3 regions of the Streptomyces sp. WAC05292 genome follow, and region 3 is predicted to be linked to each of the others. Evidence: riboswitches for the same ligand, from Rfam matches in the RefSeq annotation. Region 3 holds a riboswitch; each other region holds the start of a gene.
The links. A riboswitch is a leader RNA that binds a small molecule or an ion and turns the genes downstream of it on or off. The one in region 3 is predicted to bind cobalamin.
Positions count from the first base shown of each region.

Region 1: linked by a shared signal. The riboswitch ahead of EF903_RS27000 (hypothetical protein) and the one ahead of EF903_RS28255 (ABC transporter substrate-binding protein) in region 3 are both predicted to bind cobalamin.
Region 2: linked by a shared signal. The riboswitch ahead of EF903_RS10940 (energy-coupling factor ABC transporter permease) and the one ahead of EF903_RS28255 (ABC transporter substrate-binding protein) in region 3 are both predicted to bind cobalamin.

Region 1 covers NZ_RPSE01000373.1:225-5,884, forward strand. Annotated here, with positions in the region: partial or broken gene EF903_RS26990 (ATP-grasp domain-containing protein) at 1-1,041, opposite strand, end outside; gene EF903_RS26995 (cysteine synthase family protein) at 1,038-2,063, opposite strand; gene EF903_RS27000 (hypothetical protein) at 2,060-2,932, opposite strand; cobalamin riboswitch at 3,066-3,265, opposite strand; gene EF903_RS27005 (cold-shock protein) at 3,865-4,068, shown strand; gene EF903_RS27010 (hypothetical protein) at 4,155-4,379, shown strand; gene EF903_RS27015 (alpha/beta fold hydrolase) at 4,416-5,660, opposite strand, start outside.
Region 2 covers NZ_RPSE01000068.1:9,545-20,719, reverse strand. Annotated here, with positions in the region: gene EF903_RS10975 (cytochrome P450) at 1-757, opposite strand, end outside; gene EF903_RS10970 (tRNA-dependent cyclodipeptide synthase) at 738-1,478, opposite strand; gene EF903_RS10965 (EF-hand domain-containing protein) at 1,734-1,946, shown strand; gene EF903_RS10960 (PadR family transcriptional regulator) at 2,011-2,595, opposite strand; gene EF903_RS10955 (energy-coupling factor ABC transporter ATP-binding protein) at 2,666-3,487, opposite strand; gene cbiQ (cobalt ECF transporter T component CbiQ) at 3,484-4,233, opposite strand; gene EF903_RS10945 (energy-coupling factor ABC transporter substrate-binding protein) at 4,237-4,590, opposite strand; gene EF903_RS10940 (energy-coupling factor ABC transporter permease) at 4,590-5,282, opposite strand; cobalamin riboswitch at 5,311-5,506, opposite strand; gene EF903_RS10935 (hypothetical protein) at 5,862-6,383, opposite strand; gene EF903_RS10930 (L-serine ammonia-lyase) at 6,547-7,929, opposite strand; gene glyA (serine hydroxymethyltransferase) at 8,221-9,477, opposite strand; gene gcvH (glycine cleavage system protein GcvH) at 9,492-9,875, opposite strand; gene gcvT (glycine cleavage system aminomethyltransferase GcvT) at 9,987-11,102, opposite strand.
Region 3 covers NZ_RPSE01000419.1:384-5,304, forward strand. Annotated here, with positions in the region: gene EF903_RS28240 (ferric reductase-like transmembrane domain-containing protein) at 1-826, shown strand, start outside; partial or broken gene EF903_RS28245 (ABC transporter ATP-binding protein) at 811-1,497, opposite strand; gene EF903_RS28250 (iron ABC transporter permease) at 1,593-2,720, opposite strand; gene EF903_RS28255 (ABC transporter substrate-binding protein) at 2,717-3,754, opposite strand; cobalamin riboswitch at 3,796-3,977, opposite strand; gene EF903_RS28260 (class I SAM-dependent methyltransferase) at 4,091-4,840, opposite strand.

The DNA of each region.
Region 1 (5,660 bases), on a different contig from region 3:
CAGCCGCTCCAGGCCCTCGGCGCCCGTGAACACCCCCGGCTCCGCCGGGTAGGCGAGGACGAAGGCGAGCGCGGGGCCCGGCGGCGTCCCGAGGCCGGCGTCCATGAGCCGGGGCCGCCGGCCGAGCGCGGCCTCGACCAGGGCCTCGTACACGTTGACGCCGAGGGCCCGGCACAGCGCCTCGCCGACGAGCGCCCCGCCGATCCGCGGGTTGACCTCCACCACCTCCGGCCCCTCGGCCGTCAGCGCGAACTCCACGTGCGCGAACCGGTCGGTGTAGCCGAGGGCCGACAGCACCTTCCCGAGGAAGCGCTCCAACTCCCGGCTCTGCACGGCCGGGAAGGCGACGGGGAAGGCGGTCACCTCCTCCCGGAAGTGCGGTTCGGGGGACATCAGCCGACTGGAGACGCCCAACAGCCTGGTGCGTCCCGCCCAGGTGAGGGTCTCCGCGCTGTAGACCGGCCCGGGGAAGAACGGCTCGGCGAACAGCCGCCCGGTCAACCGGCGGCCCGCCGCCTCGCGGAGCGCCGCGTCCAGTCCCGTCTCGTCGCGGACCAGCCAGACGTTCTGGCTGCCGGTGCCCGCCGTGTCCTTGAGGACCGCGGGGAGGCCGGTCTCCTTCCGTACGGCCGCGCGCAGCCCTTCCGCGTCGGGGGCCTCGGCGGCGGGCGCCCGCGAGAGCCCCGCCCGGTGCAGCAGGGTGCGTACGCGGGCCTTGTCGCGGGTCAGCCGCAGCACCTCGGGCGGCGCACCCGGCAGGCCGAAGCGGGCCGTCAGCTCGGCGCCGGCCAGGGTCCACGTGTCCGTCGAGCTGATCAGCCCGCGCAGCCCCGGCATCCGGTGGAGCTCCGCGGCCACGGCGGCGGTGTCGAACGTGTCCACGGCGACGACGTCCAGCGCGCCGGGCTCCAACCGGCCCAGTTCGTGGGCGTAGTGGCCGGCGTCCCGGGTGAGCAGCACCAGCCGCTCGCCGAGCGACTCCGCGGCCCGCACCAGGTGCCCGAGGCCGAAGGTGAGCGATTCCAGGCAGGCCACTGTCATGCGGCACGCCCCGTCCGCGCGCCGGGGCGCCCCTGGCGGTCCCACGCCATCGTCGACCAGGGCATGGCCATCTCCTCCGGGGCTCCCACCTCGAACGGCTTGAGGCAGGCGGGGTCGAGCGCCTCGGCGTGCCGGGCGTGGACGCGGTCCACGTACCGGTGCCCGGTGTCGGCCCCGATCACGAGGTGGAGGTCGTCCGGGTGCCGGCGCGCCTCGTGGACGGCGGCCAGGTAGGCGGCGCCGGTGGACAGGCCCGCGAAGACGGCGTGTTCGCGCATCAGCGCCACCGTCCCGGCCATCGCGTGCGTGAAGTCCATCCAGTGCACGGTGTCGTACAGGCGGTGGCGGACGTTGGCGAAGTCGATCGACGAGCCGATCCCCGCGATGATGGCCTCCGGGTCGTGGTGGTCCTGGCTGCCGAAGGTCACGCTGCCGAACGGCTGGACGCCCACCAGCCGCACGGCCGGGTCGCGCCGCCGCAGGTGCTCCACCAGCCCGCCCGTCGAGGCGCCGGACCCGACCCCGCCGACGACGGACAGCCGCCGGCCGGCCGGGAGCGCGTCCGCGACGAGGTCGGCGACCTCCCCGTAGCCCAGGTAGTGGACGTCGTCGTGGTACTGGCGCATCCAGTGGACGTCCGGACGCTCGGCGAGGATCTCCCGGACCCGGCGCACGCGCAGCTCCTGGTCCAGCCTGAGGTCCCGCGAGGGCGCCACCTGCTCGACCGTGGCCCCCAGGATCTCCAACTGGGCCCGGGTGGTGGCGTCCACGGTCGTGGAGGCGACGATGTGGCAGCGCATGCCGTGGCGGTGGCAGGCCAGGGCCAGGGCGTGGGCGTAGATGCCGCTGGAGCTGTCGACGAGGGTCTGCCCCGGGCGCACCCTGCCCTCCTCCAGCAGGCGGGCGACGGCGGCGAGCGCCGAATAGACCTTCATGGACTCGAAGCGGATGAGGACGGCGCCCTCCGTGAGGGCGACGAGGGCGGGGGCTTTGAGAGCGTCCGCGATGTGGGGGTGAATCACCCGTATCCTCCTTGGGCGAAGGCGCACTGGTGTCCGAGGGAGCGGAAGAAGGCGGAGAGTTCCTCCCGGGCGGGGAAGCCGATCCGGCGGGTGAACAGGTAGCCGATCAGCGATCCGGTGTGGGCGACGAAGACGCCGTCCGCGCCGAACTCCTCCCGGTGGGCGAGGACGGCGTCGAAGGAGCGTTTCGGCAGGGCCTCCTGCGACAGGACGGCACTGGTGGTCGACGCCCGGGCCACGGCGGCCGGGTCCCCGGCGGCGAAGCCCTTGAGCAGCTCGTCCAGGGACCGCTCGTACTCCTGCCCGCGCCGCCGGTACTGCCGCAGCAGCAGCGCGGTGACCGCCGAGGTGTCCACGGTGCCCGGCTCCACGGCGTAGGCGGTGTGGAAGCCGATGCCGGTGCCCAGCCTGCGCACCAGCCGGTGGCGTGCGCTCAGGTACAGCGCGAACTCGTCGAGGAAGACGCTGTCCGACCGTTCGATCGCCGACAGGACGCCGGCGGCCGTCCGCGGGTCGAAGGGCATCGAGAACACCCGGCACAGGCAGCGCAGCACGGCCACGATGTCCGCGGTCGAACTCGCCATCCCCACGCCCTCGGGCAGGTCGGAGTGCGCGGTCCAGCGGCCCGCCGGCAGGCGCAGCCCGTACCGCTCGGCGAACAGGAGGGCCGCGCGGGCCGCCTTCGGGCCGAGCTGCGGCGGCCCCGGCGCGGGCTCCGCCCCGGGGGTGAAGCACACGCGGGAGTACCGGCGCACGGGGAACGACACGAGGGCGATGTCCGGGTCGGCGCAGGGGCGCAGCGGCCCCTGCCAGAGCTCGCCGAGCGTCCCGTGGCACGCGCCGGCGAAGGTTCCGTCGGCCCTGGTCAAGAACGGCTCCCTCCTCGTCGCCCGGCCCCGGGGGAGGCGGGCGCGAAGAGGAGGGCCGTGCCGCACCGTGTGCGCAGCCGCCCGTCCGTCCCGCCGACCCGGTCCTCGAGGTCACCGTGAACAGCGCGTGCGTGTGCCGCACGCGCGCAGTGGCAGGTCTTCGGACTCGTGGGCGCGGGCCCGCAGGCCCTCTCCTACCGGCCGCCGCTTCCCGGGCCCCCGAAGGAGCCCAGTGCCGATGACGACTTTCGTTCCCACACACCGCTGCGGGTCAGTCCCGGAATCCCACCGGGTTCCCTCTTGCGACGCGCCACCGCAGCGGTGACGCGAACCGACTGCCCGCCCAGCGTAGGCAGCCGCGCGCTGGCGGCGACAGGGCGCCCGACGCAGGCTGGCGTGATGTACGCCGTTCCCGCGGCGCGCGCCCGGCCGCCCGGGCAGCGGGGCCGGCGCCGCGCCGGGGCCCCGCCCGACGCGCCCGACCAGCACCCCCCGGCCCGCCGGGAGGGCGTCCGCGCGGCCCCGCCGAACGGGGCACCGCGAGGTACGGAAACCGTCCCCGACGGGGGGAGGTTGTCCGGAACGTCCCCGCGGCGCGAGGCAGGACGGCCTCAGCCCCCGACGCGGGCCTGCCGGTCCGCGAAGGAGGCGGGCGTGCCGGCGGCCCCCGGCGCCGTCGGGCGGACCCTGGCCGGCCACCGCTACCAGCGGCCCCCTGATCGCGGCAAGCCGCTGCGCGAAATGCCCGTCCGGCGGCGCGCGATTCGCCCCCTGGCCCCCGGCCCCTCGGACGGCGCGCGCTCCGCGCGAAAAGACGCCCGGAGCGTGTGACCTGTCGGTGTGGCAGCCGCGCCGCGGGCGCCGTGCGCGGTAGGTCTGGGTGTCGCCGCCCGGAGCCGGGCGGCCGCCCGCAGTTCGCAGCAGGAGGCAAGATGGCCAAGGGCACGGTCAAGTGGTTCAGCGCGGAGAAGGGATTCGGGTTCATCGCCCAGGACGGCGGAGGACCGGACGTCTTCGCCCACTACTCGGGGATCTCCGGAAGCGGCTACCGCGAGCTCCTCGAGGGCGAGCAGGTCAGCTTCGACATCACCCAGTCGGACCGGGGCCTGCAGGCGGAGAACATCATCCGCCACTGACGGCCCGCCGGCCGCGGGCACGGGTCGGCCGGCAGACCTTCCTGGTCACAGCACTAGGCGGGTCTTTCCGTGGGTAGGGGCCTGCCGTGGACAGCGAGCACCGTGCCCTGCAAGCGGCCCGCCTCATCGAGGAGATCCTCCAGGCGGCGCACCGCGGCGACGACCGCCGCATCGACACCCTCCTCGCCCGCCTGGCCCAGGTCGGCAAGATCCGGGACCTCTTCGCCCTGCGCGAGCGGCTCTACGGGCTGCGGCCCGCCCTGCCGCCCGCCCGGCCCCCGGCGGCCCGCGGCGCGCTCCCCGCGCGCTGATCCGCCGGGGAGCGGCCGGGCCGGCCGGCGCGCCGGTCAGGGCGCGCAGACCGTGTCGCGGGCGGGCAGCGTGCCGTCCCGCAGGTAGTCGTTCGCCGCCTGCCGGGCGCACGGGCCGTGCGGCGAGCCGAGGACGCCGTGCGTACGGACGGGGACGGTCACCAGGCGCGAGCCGCGCATCCTGCGGTGCATGCCCAGCCCGCCCTCGTACGTGGCACGGGTGTCCCCGGCTGCCTGCAGTTGGAGGGCGGGCACGTCGTTGCCGATCTCCGGGAACCCCTCGCGGGGCCGCTCCCGCCAGAACGCGCACGGCACCGGGCCGTTCACGAGCGGCCCGAACACCGGCTGCGCGGTGCGCGACCGTTCGACGGCGCGCCGGTACCAGTCGGGGTCGCGCGGGGTCGTGACGTCCCCGCAGACGGTCGCCATGGCGGCGGAGAGGTCGACGTCGGCCCCCGTCGCACCCGGGTGCAGCAGGGCCGTCAGCACGGCGCGCAGGTCCTCGGACGCCTCGACCGGCCGCCCGTCGGCGGCGTCGAGGAGCTGCCGCACCGCGGCGGCGTACAACGCGTTGTCGGCCTCGTCCATGCCGTACGCGTGGAGGACGAGCGGCAGCACGTGGTCGTCCACGTGGAACCCGGCGACGGGTATCGGCCGCTCCGCCGCCTTCCGCACGAGGCCCTCGACGGCGGCCCGGACGTCCGCCGCGGTGGAGCCGAGGCCGTGTCCGGGGTTCCGCGCCGCCCATGCGGCGAATTCGTCGAGGGCCCGCTCGCCGGCCGGGCCCATGGACTGCTGCGTCCGCATCCAGTACGCGGCGGGGTCGGGCGCGCTGTCCAGCACCAGCCGGTCGACGCGTCCCGGGAACATCTGCGCGTACACCGCGCCGAGGACGGCGCCGTACGACTGGCCGAAGAACGAAGTCTTCCGCTCGCCCAGCACGCTGCGGACGAGGTCCATGTCCCGGGCGGTGTTGCGGGTCGTCAGGTGCGGCAGCACGTCCGGGTGCTCCCTCCAGCAGGCGTCCGCGTCGGCCTTCGCCATCCGCAGGCTCTCCTCGAAGCCCGCCCGGTCCGCGCCCGCGGACCGCAGCCACGTCCCCCGCTCCAGACCGCAGTCCAGCGGGGTGCTCGCGCCGAGGCCGCGGGTGTCCATTCCGATGACGTCGTACGCGGCCGCGGTCCCGGGCTCCATCCACGCCCGCACGTCGGCCGGCACGGCGAGGCCCCGGGTGCCCGGCCCGCCCGGGTTGGTCTGCAGGATGCCGCGGCGCTTCCCGGG
Region 2 (11,175 bases), on a different contig from region 3:
ACACCGCGCCGGCGCCGAAGAGGGACACGGCCACGGTCGCGAACATCTCGTCGGTGAGGTGCGCCGACTCCGGATCTGCCTCCCTCAGCTCCGCGAACCGGCCGAGGAGCCCCGTACGCTCCTCGGCGGGTAGCGCCGCCTGCTCCCGCAGCCGGTCGGCGAAGTAGCCGACGTCCTTGTACCAGTTGAGGGCGGAGCCGGCGAACGGCTCGCGCGCGGTCATGAAAGCGACGTCCAGCCCGGACATCAGGCGCCTCCAGTCGCCGGACGGCACGCCCAGGACCCGGCAGTGCATGGCCGCCGAGAAGGGGTCGGCGAAGGCGGCCCGCAGGTCGGCGGGCGCCCCCTCGGCGGCCATCGTGTCGAGGAGGGCGTGGGCCGTGGCCCGCAGCGCCTCCTGCAGGCCCGCCTGGCGCGGGTTCAGCGACTTCATCACCGCGGTCCGCAGGCCCGCACTGTTGATGCCGCCCATGGTGTCGACGACCTCGGGCGGGATCGTCAGCGCGTACTGCCGCGGGACGCCCTCGTTCGCCGTGTCCCTCAGGCTGAACCGGTCGTCCTCCAGCACCTGCCTGGCCAGCGCGTAGCTGCTCACCAGCCAGGCCTCGTCGCCCGTCAGGGTGCGGACCCTGGCGACGGGGGCCTCCTTGCGCAGCCGGGCGCACTCCTCGGGGAGGACGTCGCCGCGGCGCGACAGCGGGAAGTCGAGGAGGGGGGCGGCCTGCCGCCGGACCGTGTCAGGCTGCTCGGCGCTCATCGGCGCTCCCTTCGGTCGCCGCGCGGTGCGCTGCCTCCGGCCGGACGACGGCGCAGCCCTGGTTGTGGGTCGCGCGCAGACCCCCGCCGCGGGCGAAGAGGAGGTCGGTCAGCGGCATCCTCACGTGGTACGCCGCCACCGACGAGGGCACGTCCAGAATGCTCGGGGTGTCCAGGAAGAACGGCAGTTCGGCTGCGAGGTAGTCGAAACAGGCCTGCAACTGGGCGTCCGTCATGGATTCGCCTGCCGGCAGCTTGGGGCCGACGAAGTGCGCGGCCATCTCCTGACAACCCTTGCGGAATTCGCCATCGGTCTCCAGGAAATGCAGGACGCGCCGGTGCAGGAGTTGGTAAACGGGGTTCGATTGGAAGTCGGACAGTGCGCCCACCCGTATCCCGGGATGCTCCGGACCGGATTCCGCCACGCCTTTCAGAATCCGTCGGCGGACGGCTTTGATCTCCTTCGAAGCCCGCCTGACGGCGTGTTCGCGGCTGTATCCGAACGCCGCGAACATGCGGTCCACATGCAGGTCCGCATAGACGAAGTCGACCTGGGCGAAACGGGACGAGGCCCAGCGGGCCAGGCTTCCGATGCGCTCGGAGCTGAAGTAGCCGTTTCCGGGGCTGACCCCGATGAGCACATGGTCGCCGTCCTCCCAGATGTGCCGGCAGGCGCGGGTGAAGGGGAGGACTTCGAAGGATGATTCGGCTGTGATCGCCACCTGTGATCACCTTTGTTTGCCGCATGTCCCTGGGAGCCCTGCGCTCCTGGTGTGGCGGCAATGCCGGTACGTTATGCGGTGACCCCGGAACGTGACAAGCCCGAGTCCGCTCTTCTGGCCGGAACCGCGCATTCCGGGTTACGGGGCGGTAATTGAATTTCTTTCTGCCGGGCGAACGGGACCCGGAGTCCGCAGCCGCCCGGGCTGGCGCTACCCTGAGCCGGTCAATCAGCACCGAGAAGGGGTGGATCCCAAGTGGCGGACATCGAGAGCGCGCGGGCGACGTTCGGCAGGTTCGACGCGGACGGCGACGGCTTCGTGACGGCCGACGAGTTCCGTCAGGCCATGGCCCAGATGGGCGACCCGTTCGTGACGGGCCCGGTCGCGGACGCCGTGATCGCCGCCCGGGACACCGACGCCGACGGCCTGATGAGCTTCGACGAGTTCTGGGCGTCCCTGAACAAGTGAGCCGTGCGCCGTGCCCCCGCCCGCCCGAGCCGGGCAGGCGGGGGCACGGCCGCATGCGCGCCCGTCAGGACGCGCCCGCCCCGCCCGCGGGATCCGGCCCGGCGTCCGGGCGGTCCGCCATGCCGCCGACCTCCTCCAGGGCCTCCTCCAGCCAGCGCAGCCAGAACGTCTCCAGCCCGATGCCGCCGTGCAGCACGAGCCGGCGCAGCCGGTCCTCGTCGGAGTCCCGGCCGGGCGGGAAGTCCCGCTCCTCGATGGCCTCGTAGAGCGCCAGCTGCCGGCGGTGCAGCTCCAGGTGCCGCCGCAGCTCGGCCAGGAGGCCGCCCGTCCCCACCACGGCCGCGGCGCGGACGCGCAGCAGCAGCGGGTCCCGGATGGCCTTCGGGTCCTGGCTGCCGCCCACCCAGCGCGCCAGCTCCTCGCTGCCGGCGGGCAGGACCTCGTACGCCTTCCGCTGCCCCCGCACCGGCCCGTCGCCGGGCAGCGCCCGGATGAGCCCGGCCTCCTCCAGCCGGCCGAGCTCCCGGTAGATCTGCTGGTGCGTCGCCGACCAGAAGTACCCGATCGACCGGTCGAACCGGCGGGTCAGCTCCAGCCCCGACGAGGGCTTCTCCAGCAGGGCGGTGAGGATGGCGTGCGGCAGGGACATGCCGCCATCCTAGGGAGGCCGGACGGCGGGCAGCGGGGAGCGGCCGCCCGGCACCCTCCGGCGGCGGGGGTCAGTGCCAGGAGACCAGCGCCTCCGGCGACTTCGGGCCCGCGGCGCCCGCCGCCAGCAGACCGCGGGAGCGCAGGAACACCGCCACCGCCGGCGACCAGGCCTGCCGCAGCCCCGCCCCCGCCAGCAGCTCCGGGTCCGAGAGGAGCCCCGCCGCCGGGCCGAAGCGGATCCCCTGCGGGGTGAGCACCGCCGCATCGTCCGCCCAGCGCACCGCGAGGTCGACGTCGTGCGTGGCCATCACCACCGTCGTCCCCGCGGCGCGCAGGCCCGCCAGGGCGTCCAGCAGCCGCTCCTGCCCCTCCGGGTCCAGGCCGGCCGTCGGCTCGTCCAGGATCAGCACCCGGGGGGCCATCGCGACCGCCCCGGCGATCGCCGCCCTCTTGCGCTGCCCGTACGACAGCAGGTGCGTCGGCCGGTCCCGCAGCGCGGTGATCCCGAGGGCGGACAGCGCCTCGCCGACCCGGGCCCGCACCTCGGCGGCCGGCAGGCCCAGGTTCATCGGGCCGAAGGAGACGTCCTGTTCCACGGAGGCCGCGAACAGCTGGTCGTCCGGGTCCTGGACGACCAGCTGGACCGCCTTGCGCAGCCGGGTCAGGCCCGACCGGTCGTACGCCACCGGCGTCCCGTCCAGCAGGAGTTCCCCGGAGACCGGCCGCAGCCCGCCGCTGAGCAGCCGCATCAGCGTGGTCTTGCCGCTGCCGTTGCGGCCCAGGAGGACCAGCGCCCGGCCTTCGGCGATGGAGAAGTCCACGCCGTCCAGCACCGCCGGGCCGTCCTCGTAGGCGTAGCCCGCTCCGGCCAGTTCCACCAACGGGTTCACGAGCACAGCCCCTCCAGGGTGTAGGTCAGCGCGACGAGGCCCGCGATGAGGGCCGCCGACGCCGCGAGGAAGCGCCGGGACAGGGCGGCCTCGGGAACGAGCACGCGCAGCGCCCCGTCGTACCCGCGCCCGGCGAGGCCGGACTGGAGCCGCGCCGCCCGGTCGAAGGCCCGGACGAAGGAGGTCGCGGCGAGCCCGGCCAGCGACCGCCACACCGCGGCCCGGTCCGCGTGCCCCAGCCGGGCCGCCTGGGCCCGCCTGACCTGCGCCAGCGAGTCCAGCAGCAGGAACCCGATGCGGTACATCACGAGCGCCACGTCCACGACGGGCGCCGGCACCCCGGCCCGGACCAGCCGGGGCAGCACGTCCGAGACGGGGGTGGTGAACGCGAACAGCAGGACGCCCAGGGACGCTGCGGACGTGCGCAGCAGCAGTTCGCCCGCGTGCCGCGGCCCGTCCGGGGCGAGCGACACCGGCCCGGCCGCGCCGCCGACCGCGACGAGCAGCGGCAGCGCACCGGTGAAGCAGAACCCCAGCGGTATCCGGAAGGCCCGCCACAGCTGCCGCCCGGCGACCCCCGCCGGCCCGAGCAGGACGGCGAGGGTCGCCGCGGCGACCAGGGGCCCGCCGGGCCAGGGCGGCAGGCACACGGCGGTGACCGTCAGCCCGAGTCCCAGCAGGGCCTTCTCCAGGGGGTGCCGGCCGCGCCAGCGGCTGCCGTGCGCAGCCACGTCGATCGGCAGCACCGGCTAGTCCTCCGCGCGGGCGTCGCCCAGGGTGCCCGGTCCGGCGGCCGCCGCGGCGGCTCCCTGGCGGCGGCCCCTGCGCACCCCGAAGTAGTAGGCGAGGACGCCCGCGCCGAGGGCCGCTTGGAGGGCGAACAGGGCCGACTCGATCTCGCCGGACGGCGGCTCGTACAGCGGGGTGAACCACGGCTCGTAGTCGGGCCTCAGCTCGGTGATCGCCGCTTCGGCCTGGGCGTCGGCGCCGGTGAAGGGCTCCTCCTTGCCCTCGCCGAGGCCCAGGGCGAGGGGGAGCACCGCGAGGGCGGCGACCACGAGCAGCAGCAGGGTGTTGATCTTCGCGTTCCGGCTCATGCCCATCACGCCGCCGCCTTCCGGTCGGTGCGGCCGGTGAGCTTGGCGACGCCCAGCCGGACCAGGTCGGACTTGCTGGACTGCATCAGCAGCCGCATGACCAGGACCGTCAGGAGGCCCTCGCTGACCGCCAGCGGGATCTGGGTGACGGCGAAGATGCCGCCGAACTTCGCGAGGGCGCCGGCGACGCCGCTGCCCGGGTCGGGGAAGGCGAGCGCCAGCTGCACGGAGGTGACGCAGTAGGTGACCAGGTCGGCAAAGAAGGCGCCGAAGAAGACGGACACCATCAGCGGGGCGCCGAAGCGCCGCAGCAGCAGGTAGACCCCGAAGCCCGCCCACGGGCCGGCGATCGCCATGGAGAAGACGTTGGCGCCGAGGGTGGTCAGGCCGCCGTGCGCGAGCAGCAGCGCCTGGAAGAGCAGGGTGATCGTGCCGAGCACCGCCATGATCGGCGGCCGGAACAGGATCGCCCCGAGCCCGGTCCCCGTCGGGTGCGAGCAACTGCCCGTGACGGAGGGGATCTTCAGGGCGGAAAGGACGAAGGTGAAGGCTCCGGAGGCGCCGAGGAGCAGGGTGCTCTCGGGGTTCTCCTTCACCTCGCGGGTGAGTGCGCGGACGCCGTGGACGACGAAGGGAGCGGACGCGGCGCCCCAGGCGGCCGCGTGCAACGGGGGCAGAAACCCCTCGGCTATATGCATGTGTGGGGAGACCTCTCCAGCACCTCGTGGATGGACAACGCGCCCCGGCCGGTCTCCTGGCTCACGGGTGCTGCCGCCCTGGCTCCGCCTTCCCGGGCGGTGCGGATCACCCCGCGCCGCCCAGTGGCTTCCCGCAGGAGTGGAGCCGGACTTCCCGTTCACAGTGGCGAGGGCCGCACCGGTCTTCCACCGGTTTCCCGAACACCAAGGCCCGCTGACCCTAATGGCCCGCACGGACCCGGAACAAGCCGGTGTGTTCGAGCGCACGCCCGCGGCGGATTCCGCTTCCGGGCCGTCCGGCGGCGGACGCGCTCTCCGCGAGGAGGCGGAGCCGTCGTTTCGCCGCGGGTTTCCGCCGCGCCGGCGGCCGCGCGGGCTGCCGGGCGGGATCCCGGCGCGCGACCCGGCGCGATTCCGCCCCTGTGCTTCCACCGGCGTGCGCCCGAGCACCTCGCGGCGCCGCTCAAGCGCTCCGGCGGCATCCCGGCCCGCGGCGGCCGGCGCTCGCCGGGGGACGCCGGCCGCCGCTTCGGCTTCCCGGACCGGAACACCGCCGGCGGCGTCCCGGCCGGCGCCGGTTCAGTCGCAGCACACGTTCCGGTGCGCGATGTCGATCACGAACCGGTCGGGCGAGCGGAGCGTGAACGTCCTGTAGGAGGGCCTGCTGTCGAAGGCGGCGCCGAAGGTGACGTACCCCTCGAAGTCGCCGGTCATGGCGAGCCCCTTGAGCGCGGGCAGGTCCGTCCTGACGAGCCTGGGTCCGCGGTAGGTTCCTTCGCCGGAGCGCAGGTGCGCCGCGGCGGGGTGCAGCCGGATCTGCAGGAAGTGCTTCCCTGCGAGCGGGACGGGCGCTCCGGAGCCGTCCTGGAAGAGCGCGGGGACGCGGGTGACGTCCGCGTCGGGCACGCGGCCCTTCAGGTCGACGACGATCCGGTCGTACGTGCAGTGCCCGGCCCAGCGGGCGCCCACCACGAGCGGGGTGGCCGGGGCCCGGCCGGCGGGGGCCGCGGCCGTGGAGGCCGGTGCGGCGAGGGCGATCGCGGCGGTGAGCAGGACTCCGGTGGCCAGGGCCGCGGCCCGCCGGCGGCGGAGGTGTTTCATGGCGTCCCCCCTGTTCTTCGAGAGACGGGGGCAGGTTGTCGCTCCTGAAGACACGCCGTGCGCACACACGGTTGCAGCAAAACATAAAAAAATCGGACAGAAGGGGTGAATCTTTCGAGATCCGCCCCTTCTGTCCGCGCCCGCCCGGCTCAGCCGGCCGGCGTCAGCACTCGATGACGTTGACGGCGAGGCCGCCGCGCGCCGTCTCCTTGTACTTGATCTTCATGTCGGCGCCGGTCTCCTTCATGGTCTTGATGACCTTGTCGAGGGAGACCTTGTGGGAGCCGTCGCCGCGCATCGCCATCTTCGCCGCCGTGACGGCCTTCACGGCCGCCATGCCGTTGCGCTCGATGCACGGGATCTGCACCAGGCCGCCGACCGGGTCGCAGGTCAGGCCCAGGTTGTGCTCCATGCCGATCTCGGCCGCGTTCTCCACCTGCTCCGGAGTGCCGCCCAGGACCTCCGCGAGCGCGCCGGCCGCCATCGAGCAGGCCGAACCCACCTCGCCCTGGCAGCCGACCTCGGCGCCCGAGATCGAGGCGTTCTCCTTGAACAGCATGCCGATCGCGCCCGCGGCGAGCAGGAAGCGGACGACGCCGTCCTCGTCCGCGCCGGGCACGAAGTTCACGTAGTAGTGCAGGACGGCCGGCAGGACGCCCGCCGCGCCGTTCGTGGGGGCCGTCACGACGCGGCCGCCCGCCGCGTTCTCCTCGTTGACCGCCATCGCGTAGATCGTCGTCCACTCGCTGCGGTGCATCATCGGGTCGCCCTCGGTGCGCAGCTGCCGCGCCGTGGCCGCGGCTCGGCGCTTGACGCGCAGACCGCCGGGGAGGATGCCCTCGCGGGACATGCCGCGCGCCACGCAGGCCTGCATGACCCGCCAGATCTCCAGGAGGCCCTCGCGGATCTCCTCCTCCGTGCGCCAGGCCTTCTCGTTCTCCAGCATCAGCGAGGAGATCGACAGGCCGGTCTCCTTCGCGAGGCGCAGCATCTCGTCGCCCGAGCGGAAGGGGTACTTCAGCACGGTGTCGTCGAGCTTGATCCGGTCCTCGCCGACCGCGTCCTCGTCGACCACGAAGCCGCCGCCGACCGAGTAGTACGTCTTCTCCAGCAGCGGCGTGCCGGCGGCGTCGTACGCGAAGAGGGTCATGCCGTTCGCGTGGTACGGCAGGGACCGGCGGCGGTGCAGGACGAGCTGGTTCGGCTCGTCGAAGGCGATCTCGTGGGCGCTCCCTATCTCCGTCCCCAGCAGGCGCAGCCGGCCCGTGCTGCGGATGCGCTCCACCTCGTCGTCGGCGGTCTCGACGTCCACGGTCCGCGGGGAGTGGCCCTCCAGGCCCAGCAGCACCGCCTTGGGCGTGCCGTGGCCGTGGCCGGTCGCGCCGAGCGAGCCGTACAGCTCCGCGCGGACGGAGGCGGTCTGGGCGAGCAGGCCGTCCTTCTTCAGCCGGTTGACGAACATGCGGGCGGCGCGCATCGGGCCCACGGTGTGCGAGCTGGACGGACCGATGCCGATCGAGAAGAGATCGAAGACGGAAATGGCCACGGTGGCGGACTCCAGGGTCACCCCCGCGGTGGCGGGGAGCGAACCGCCGAGTCGCTCTCGCAGCGGGGGCGAGGCGGCCGGCGGAGGGGGCGGACTTTGCAGGGAATGCGGGCAAAGATCGCCTCGTGGGCGCCCTTGCCCGGTTAATCAGCGTACGTCAGTTCGTGAGGCGGCCGGTGACGCCGGCCTGTACGGCGGCTTGCGGGCCGGTGGCGCGCCGCGCCGCCGGCCCCGGCCATGGGAAAGGCCCGGCCCTGTGGGACACAAGGCCGGGCCTTTCGAGCCGCGGCCTTACAGCGACGGGTACAGCGGGTGCTTCGCGGCGAGCGCCGAGACGCGCGCCTTGAGGGCCTCGCCGTCGTAGGACGGCTTCAGGGCCTCGGCGATGATGTCGGCGACCTCGGTGAAGTCCTCGGCGCCGAAACCGCGGGTGGCCAGCGCCGGCGTGCCGATCCGCAGGCCCGAGGTGACCATCGGGGGCCGCGGGTCGTTCGGGATGGCGTTGCGGTTGACGGTGATGCCGATCTCGTGGAGGCGGTCCTCGGCCTGCTGGCCGTCCAGCTCCGAGTTGCGCAGGTCCACCAGGACCAGGTGCACGTCGGTACCGCCGGAGAGGACGTCCACGCCGACGGCCTTCACGTCGTCCTGCACCAGGCGCTCGGCGATGATCTTCGCGCCGGCCAGGGTGCGCTCCTGGCGCTCCTTGAACTCGGGCGAGGCCGCCACCTTGAAGGAGACCGCCTTGGCGGCGATCACGTGCTCCAGCGGGCCGCCCTGCTGGCCGGGGAAGACCGCGGAGTTGATCTTCTTGGCCAGCTCCTGCGTCGACAGGATGACACCGCCGCGCGGACCGCCGAGGGTCTTGTGCGTGGTGGTGGTGACGACGTGGGCGTGCGGCACCGGGTTCGGGTGCAGGCCCGCGGCGACCAGGCCGGCGAAGTGCGCCATGTCGACCATCAGGTACGCGCCGACCTCGTCCGCGATGCGGCGGAAGGCGGCGAAGTCCAGCTGCCGCGGGTATGCGGACCAGCCGGCGACGATCAGCTGCGGCTTGGACTCCTTGGCGAGGCGCTCGACCTCGGCCATGTCGACCTGGCCGTCCTCGCCGACGTGGTACGGGACCACGTTGTAGAGCTTGCCGGAGAAGTTGATCTTCATGCCGTGGGTCAGGTGACCGCCGTGGGCCAGGTTCAGGCCCATGATCGTGTCGCCCGGCTTCAGCAGCGCGAACATCGCGGCGGCGTTCGCCTGCGCACCGGAGTGCGGCTGGACGTTCGCGGCCTCGGCGCCGAAGAGCGCCTTGATCCGGTCGATGGCGATCTGCTCGACGACGTCGACGTGCTCGCAGCCGCCGTAGTAGCGGCGGCCCGGGTAGCCCTCGGCGTACTTGTTGGTCAGGACCGAGCCCTGGGCCTCCATGACGGCGACCGGAGCGAAGTTCTCCGACGCGATCATCTCCAGGGTCGACTGCTGGCGCGCGAGCTCGGCGTCGACGGCTGCGGCGACGTCGGGGTCGAGCTCGTGGAGAGGGGTGTTCAGAACGGACATCTTCGGTCCCTGGTTCAGTTGCCGGAAAGGGTGAGCTGCTCGTACTCGGCGGCGGAGAGCAGGTCCTCCGGCTCCTCCGACACGCGCACCTTGAAGAGCCACCCGCCCTCGAAGGGAGCGCTGTTCACGAGCGCCGGGTCGTCCACGACGTCCTGGTTGGCCTCGACGACCTCGCCCGTGACGGGGGAGTACAGGTCGCTGACGGACTTGGTCGACTCCAGCTCGCCGCAGGTCTCGCCCGCGGTCACGGTGTCGCCGACCTCGGGGAGCTGGGCGTAGACGACGTCACCGAGCGCGTTGGCCGCGAACGCGGTGATGCCGACCGTCGCGACGCCGTCCTCGGCGGCCGACAGCCACTCGTGCTCCTTGCTGTAACGCAGCTGCTGGGGGTTGCTCATGGCCTGATTCTCCTGGATGCGGGGGAGTGCGGACGAACGGTTGTCTTGCCTGTCGAGACGCCTCTGGCCCGGCAGGCGGGGGCGCGCGGGGCGTACCGGCGCGTCCGGGGTCTACTTCTGCCGCTTGTAGAAGGGCAGGGCGACGACCTCGTACGGCTCATGGGTACCGCGGATGTCCACGCCGACGCCGGAGGTGCCCGGCTCGGCGTGTGCCGCGTCGACGTACGCCATGGCGATCGGCTTGCCGAGGGTCGGGGACGGGGCGCCGGAGGTGACCTCGCCGACGACCTGGCCGCCGGCCACGACGGGGAAGCCGGCGCGCGGGACCCGGCGGCCCTCGGCGACCAGGCCGACCAGCTTGCGCGGCGGGTTCGAGGCGGAGCGCTCGGCGGCGGCCTCCAGGGCGGCGCGGCCCACGAAGTCGCCCTCCTTCTCGAACTTCACGACCCGGCCCAGGCCCGCGTCGAACGGGGTCAGGGAGGTGGTCAGCTCGTGCCCGTACAGCGGCATGCCCGCCTCCAGGCGCAGCGTGTCGCGGCAGGACAGCCCGCACGGCACCAGGCCGCGGCCCTCGCCGGCCTTGCTCAGCGCCTGCCACAGCTCCACGGCGTGCTCGGGGGAGACGAAGAGCTCGAAGCCGTCCTCGCCGGTGTAGCCGGTGCGGGCGATCAGCGCGGGGACGCCCGCGACCGTTCCCGGCAGGCCGGCGTAGTACTTCAGGCCGTCCAGGTCGGCGTCGGTGAGCGACGCCAGGATGGCGGGGGACTCCGGCCCCTGCACCGCGATCAGCGCGTACGCGTCGCGGTCGTCGCGGACCTCGGTGTCGAAGCCGGTCGCGCGCTCGGTGAGGGCGTCCAGCACGACCTGGGCGTTGGAGGCGTTGGCGACGACCATGTACTCGGTCTCGCCGAGGCGGTAGACGATCAGGTCGTCGAGGATCCCGCCGTCCTCCCGGCAGATGTGCGTGTAGCGGGCGCGGCCGACGCCGACGGTGGAGATGTTGCCCACCAGGGCGTAGTCGAGGGCCTTGACGGCCTCCGGACCGGTCAGCGTGATCTCGCCCATGTGGGAGAGGTCGAACAGGCCGGCCTTCGTGCGCACGGCGTTGTGCTCGTCGCGCTCGCTGCCGTACCGCAGGGGCATGTCCCAGCCGGCGAAGTCGGTCATGGTCGCACCGAGCGAGCGGTGCAGCGCATCGAGCGCGGTCAGGCGGGGGGCGTTGCTCATGGGTGTGGCTCCCGGGTCCCAGGGCATGACATGACGAGGACGTTCCTCCCCATCTGTCATCGGAACCTGAGAG
Region 3 (4,921 bases):
CGCCACCACCGCCGTCATGCCCTTCATGGCCGATCCCGGCACCTTCTGGATGTACCTGCTCAGCCAGGCCTTCGGCTGGTCCGCGCTCCTGTGGTCCTGGGGCACGGTCATGCTCGGGCTACTGCTGTCCGGACCCGGACCGGGCCGGCTGCCCGTGTCCCGCCGGGCGCTGGAGCGGTGGCACCGGACGGCCAGCCTCACCACCATGGCGCTGATGGCGGCGCACGCGCTGCTCTTCGCCGCCGAACTCGTCCGCTACGAGGCCCGGCTCGGCTGGGCGGCCCGCCTGTGGTCGGCCTTCGCCGACACCTTCGTCCCCGGCTGGTACGACTCGGGGACCGGCCGCACCGCCATCCCGATCGGGCAGGGCGCGCTCTACCTCGCCGTCCCGCTGGGCCTGCTCTTCTACGTGCGGCACCGCTTCGGCCCGACCGCCTGGCGGCGCCTGCACCGCCTCACCGTCGCCGTGTACGCGCTGGGCGTCTGGCACACCCTGCTGTACGGGACGAACGTCTGGTACGGGGAGTGGCCGCGTACGGGGCTCTGGCTGCTGCAACTGCCCGTCGCCGTACTGCTGCTGGTCCGGCTGCTGCGGCCCGCGCGGCGCGGCGAGCGCCTCGCGCCGCCCGGCCCCGGGCGCCCCGGGCAGGGCCCCGCGGCGCGGTGGGCGGTGCGGGCCGGCGGCCTGGCCGTGGCCGCCGCGGCGGCGGCCGGGATCCTCGCCGCCGCGGCCACGGGCCACGACGGCGGGCGGACCCGCCCGCCCCCGCCGCCGGCCGGGCCGCAGCCCGCGCCGACGGCGCCGCACGTTCACGAACCGGACTGAGCCGGCAGGAAGGTGACCTGCGGCGCCCCCGTCCGCGGATGTACGGCGACCTCGCCCGCCACTCCGTACACCTCGGCCAGAAGCTCCGTGGTGAGCACCTCCGCGGGCGCGCCCGAGGCGGTCACCTCGCCGCCGCACAGGACGTACAGCCGGTCGCAGTAGTACGCGGCGAGGTTCAGGTCGTGGAGGGCCACCAGCACGGTCGCCGGCAGCCGCCGCAGCAGCCCGAGCACCTCCAACTGGTGCCGGACGTCCAGGTGGTTGGTCGGCTCGTCCAGGACCAGCAGGGACGGCTGCTGGGTCAGCGCCCGGGCGATGAGCACCCGCTGCCGCTCGCCCCCCGACAACTGCTCGAACGGCCGCTCCGCCAGCCCGGCGGCGTCCACCGCCTCCAGCGACCGGGCGATCAGGCGGGCGTCCTCGGCGGTGTCCGCGTCCAGCAGCCGCTTGTGCGGGGTGCGGCCCATGGCGACCACCTCCCGCACCGTCATGTCGAAGTCGCCGCCCGGCTCCTGGACGACCGCGGCGGTGGTGCGGGCCAGTTCCCGCAGCGGCAGCGCCCAGGCGTCGGCCCCGTCCACCAGGACCTGCCCGGACCGCGGGCGCAGCACCCGGTAGACGGCCCGCAGCAGGCTGGACTTGCCGCTGCCGTTCGGCCCGACCAGCCCGACGACCTCTCCGGGCCGGGCCGCCAGGGACACCTCCCGCACCAGCCGGTGGGCGCCGGCGGTGAGGGTGAGCCGCTCGACGGCCAGGTCGGTCCCCCTCACGCCGCCCCCCGGGCGCTCCGGCGGCGGGCGTCCCGCCGCATCAGCCACAGGAAGAACGGGCCCCCGCACAGCGCCGTCAGCACGCCGACGGGGATCTCCATCGGTGCGGCGACGGTGCGGGCGGCGATGTCCGCCGACACCAGGAACACAGCCCCGGCCAGCGCCGCCGTCGGCAGGACCCTGCGGTGGTCGCTGCCGACGAACAGCCGCACCGTGTGCGGCAGGATCAGCCCGACGAACCCGATCGGACCGGCGGCCGCCACCAGCACCCCGGTGACCAGCGAGAGCAGGACGAACATGCGGGCCCGGAAGCGGGCCACGTCCAGCCCCATCGTGGTCGCCGACTCCTCGCCGGCCAGCAGCAGGTTCAGCGGCCTGGCCTGGACGAGGAGCACGGCGGTGCCGAGCAGCAGGGCGGCGGCGGGCAGCCACAGGGTGCCCCACTGCACGCCGCCGAGCCCGCCGAGCGTCCAGGCGAGGACCGTGCGGGCCTCGTTGCCGCGGTCGGCGGTCAGCAGCAGCAGGTCCAGCAGCGCGGTGAGCACCGAGGCGAACGCCACGCCAGAGAGCACCAGCCGCAGCGGCGTGATCCGGCCGCCGGAGCGCGCCGTGGTGTAGACGAGCAGCAGCGTCACGAGGGCGCCGGCGAAGGCGGCCGCCGACAGCGACACCGCCCCGAACAGCGTGAAGCCGAAGACGATCACGGCGACGGCGCCGAGGGACGCCCCGGATGACACGCCCAGCAGGTACGGCTCGGCGAGCGGGTTCCGTACGAGGGCCTGCAGCGCGGCGCCCACCACCGCGAGCCCGGCCCCGGTGACGGCGCCGAGCAGGACGCGCGGCGCGCGCACGTCCAGGACGATGTGCTCGCGGGCCCGCGACCACGTCGGCTCGGAACGGTCCACGCCGAGGGCGTGGCCGACGATGCCCCAGACCTCGCCGGGCGGCACGTGCACCGAGCCGATGGCGAGCCCCGCGGTCAGGGACAGCAGCAGCAGCGCGGCCAGGCCCGAGAGGACGAGCGGGAACCGGGCCCGCCCGGGGCGCCCGGCGGGTGCGCCGCCTTCCCCCGCGCGGCCGGGCGGGGACCCCTCCCGCGGCCGGGCCGCGGCGGCGGCCGTCACCGGAAGCGCTCGGGGTGCAGGCCGCGGGCCAGGTCCTCGACCGCGTGCGGCGGGCGCACGCCGACGAGGGTGGCGGTCAGCGGCACCACCACGAAGCGCTTGTTCCGGATCGCGGGCACGTCTGCGAGGGCCGGCTGGGAGAGCAGGAAGTCCTTCTTCTGCTGCACGCTGCCGGCGTCGGCGTAGTCGTAGATGGCGATGACCTCGGGCCTGCGCTCGACGACCTGCTCCCAGGAGACGTCGCCGAAGACCTCGTCGAGGTCGTCGAAGACGTTGCGCCCGCCGGCCAGTTTGATGATCTCGGTGCCGAGGCCCTTGCCGCCGGCGGTGAACGCCGCCTTGTCGCCGCTGTCGTACACGAACACGGGCACGGCGGGGGCGCCTTCCACGGCCTTGCCGGTCTTCTCGATGCGGGCCCGCAGGTCCGCGACGAGGGCGTCGGCCCGGTCCTTGACGCCGAAGATGCCGCCGATGGTGCGGATCTCCTCGTAGGCGTCCTCCATGGACACCTGCTTCTTCCCGCAGTACTCGCGGTTGAGGTAGGTGTCGATGCCGGCGTCCTCGAACGCCTTGCGGGAGCGGCCCTCCTTCTCGGCGAACGCGCTGCCGTAGCCGCCGTACACGAAGTCGGGCTCGGCGTTGACGACGGCCTCGAAGGAGGGCTCCTTCTGCGCCAACTGCCTGACGGCCTTGAAGTCCTGCTCGTACTGCGGGAGGACCGGCGAGTCGGGGAAGGCGGTGCCCACCATGCGGTCCTTCAGGCCGAGCGCCAGCATCAGCTCGGCCGGGTGCTGGTGGATGGTGACCGCCCGGGCGGGCGGCCTGTCGTAGGTGGTGCGGGTGCCGCAGTTGTCGACGGTGAGCGGGAAGCCCGCCGCCGGCGCGGCCGCGGGCTTGCCGTCCTCCCCGGCCGGATCGGTGCCGCCGCCGCAGCCGGCGGCCAGCACCGAGACCAGGGCGGCGGCCGCGGCCGCGCGCAGGGCGCGGCGGTGCGACGGGCGGGGGGACGGGGGGAACTGCAGGGAGCCGGGCATGCCGACGTACACGTAGAGCCTCCTGGGGAGTCCGCGCTCCTCGGAACGGGCCCGCGACAGGCCAGTTTCCTGACTCCCGGATCGGCGTTCCCCCCGCCTTCCCACGCGTGCGCGCAGTGGCTCGTGAGGGGTCCGCTCCCCGGTCACAGTGGCGGGACCGTGCCGGACTCGCACCGGCTTCCTGTCTCCCGTCGCGGCGATGACCTGGCAATATTACATTCCGGTCACTCGGGCGTGAAAGGGCGCGCGAACCGGGGCTCGCGCCTTGGGCGTGCGCCCCTCTTGACCGTCTCCCGTGTCCGCTGCGCCCGCAGGGGCCCGGCCGCCCGCGCCCGGTCAGTGCGGCCGGTGCGCCCGTACGACGAGCCGGTCCGCGGCCTCGTCGTACGGACGGCCGTCGAATCCCCCGAACACCTCGACCCGTTCGAACCCCGCCGCCTCGGCCATCGCACGCAGCTCCACCGCGCTGTACACGAACCACACCAGGCTTGCCCGGGTCACCCGCTCGCCCCGCACCAGCACCCAGTCGCTGCGCAGCCGCGCCCAGTCGTCCAGCACGCTGTCGGTCTGCACCAGCAGGTCGCCGCCGCGCCGGACCACCTTGGGCGGCACCACCCGGCGGGCCAGGATCTCCTTCCCGGCCACGTCCAGCAGCAGGCTGCCGCCCGGCCGCAGGCAGTCGTGCATGGTGCGCAGCGCCCGCGCGTTGTCCGCCGGGTCCTCGAAGTAGCCGAAGGACGTGAACATGTTGAGGACCGTGTCGAAGGCGCCCGGGTCCGTGTACTCCCGCACGTCGGCCCGTACGTACTCCGCTTGCACGCCCGCCTCCGCGGTCAGCTTCCGGGCCCGTTCCAGCATGGCCGGACTGCGGTCCACACCGGTCGTGCGGTGGCCGAGGCGGGCCAGCGGGACGGTGAACACCCCCGGCCCGCAGCACAGGTCGAGGACCCGGCCGCCCGGTGGCAGGGAGAGCAGGGGAGAGGTCGTCAGCAGCTCCTCGGCCTGGGAGAAGCGCTCCGGAGGGAACAGGAACTCGTAGAACTCGCTCCAGAAGTCGTCGTCCTGGAATCCACCCGTGTCGGCCATGGCGTGACGGTCTTCCTTCCTCGTGGGCGGGATGTCCCCGCGGGGGTTCGGTCGGGCGCCGGGAAGGCGGGGAGGGCCGGG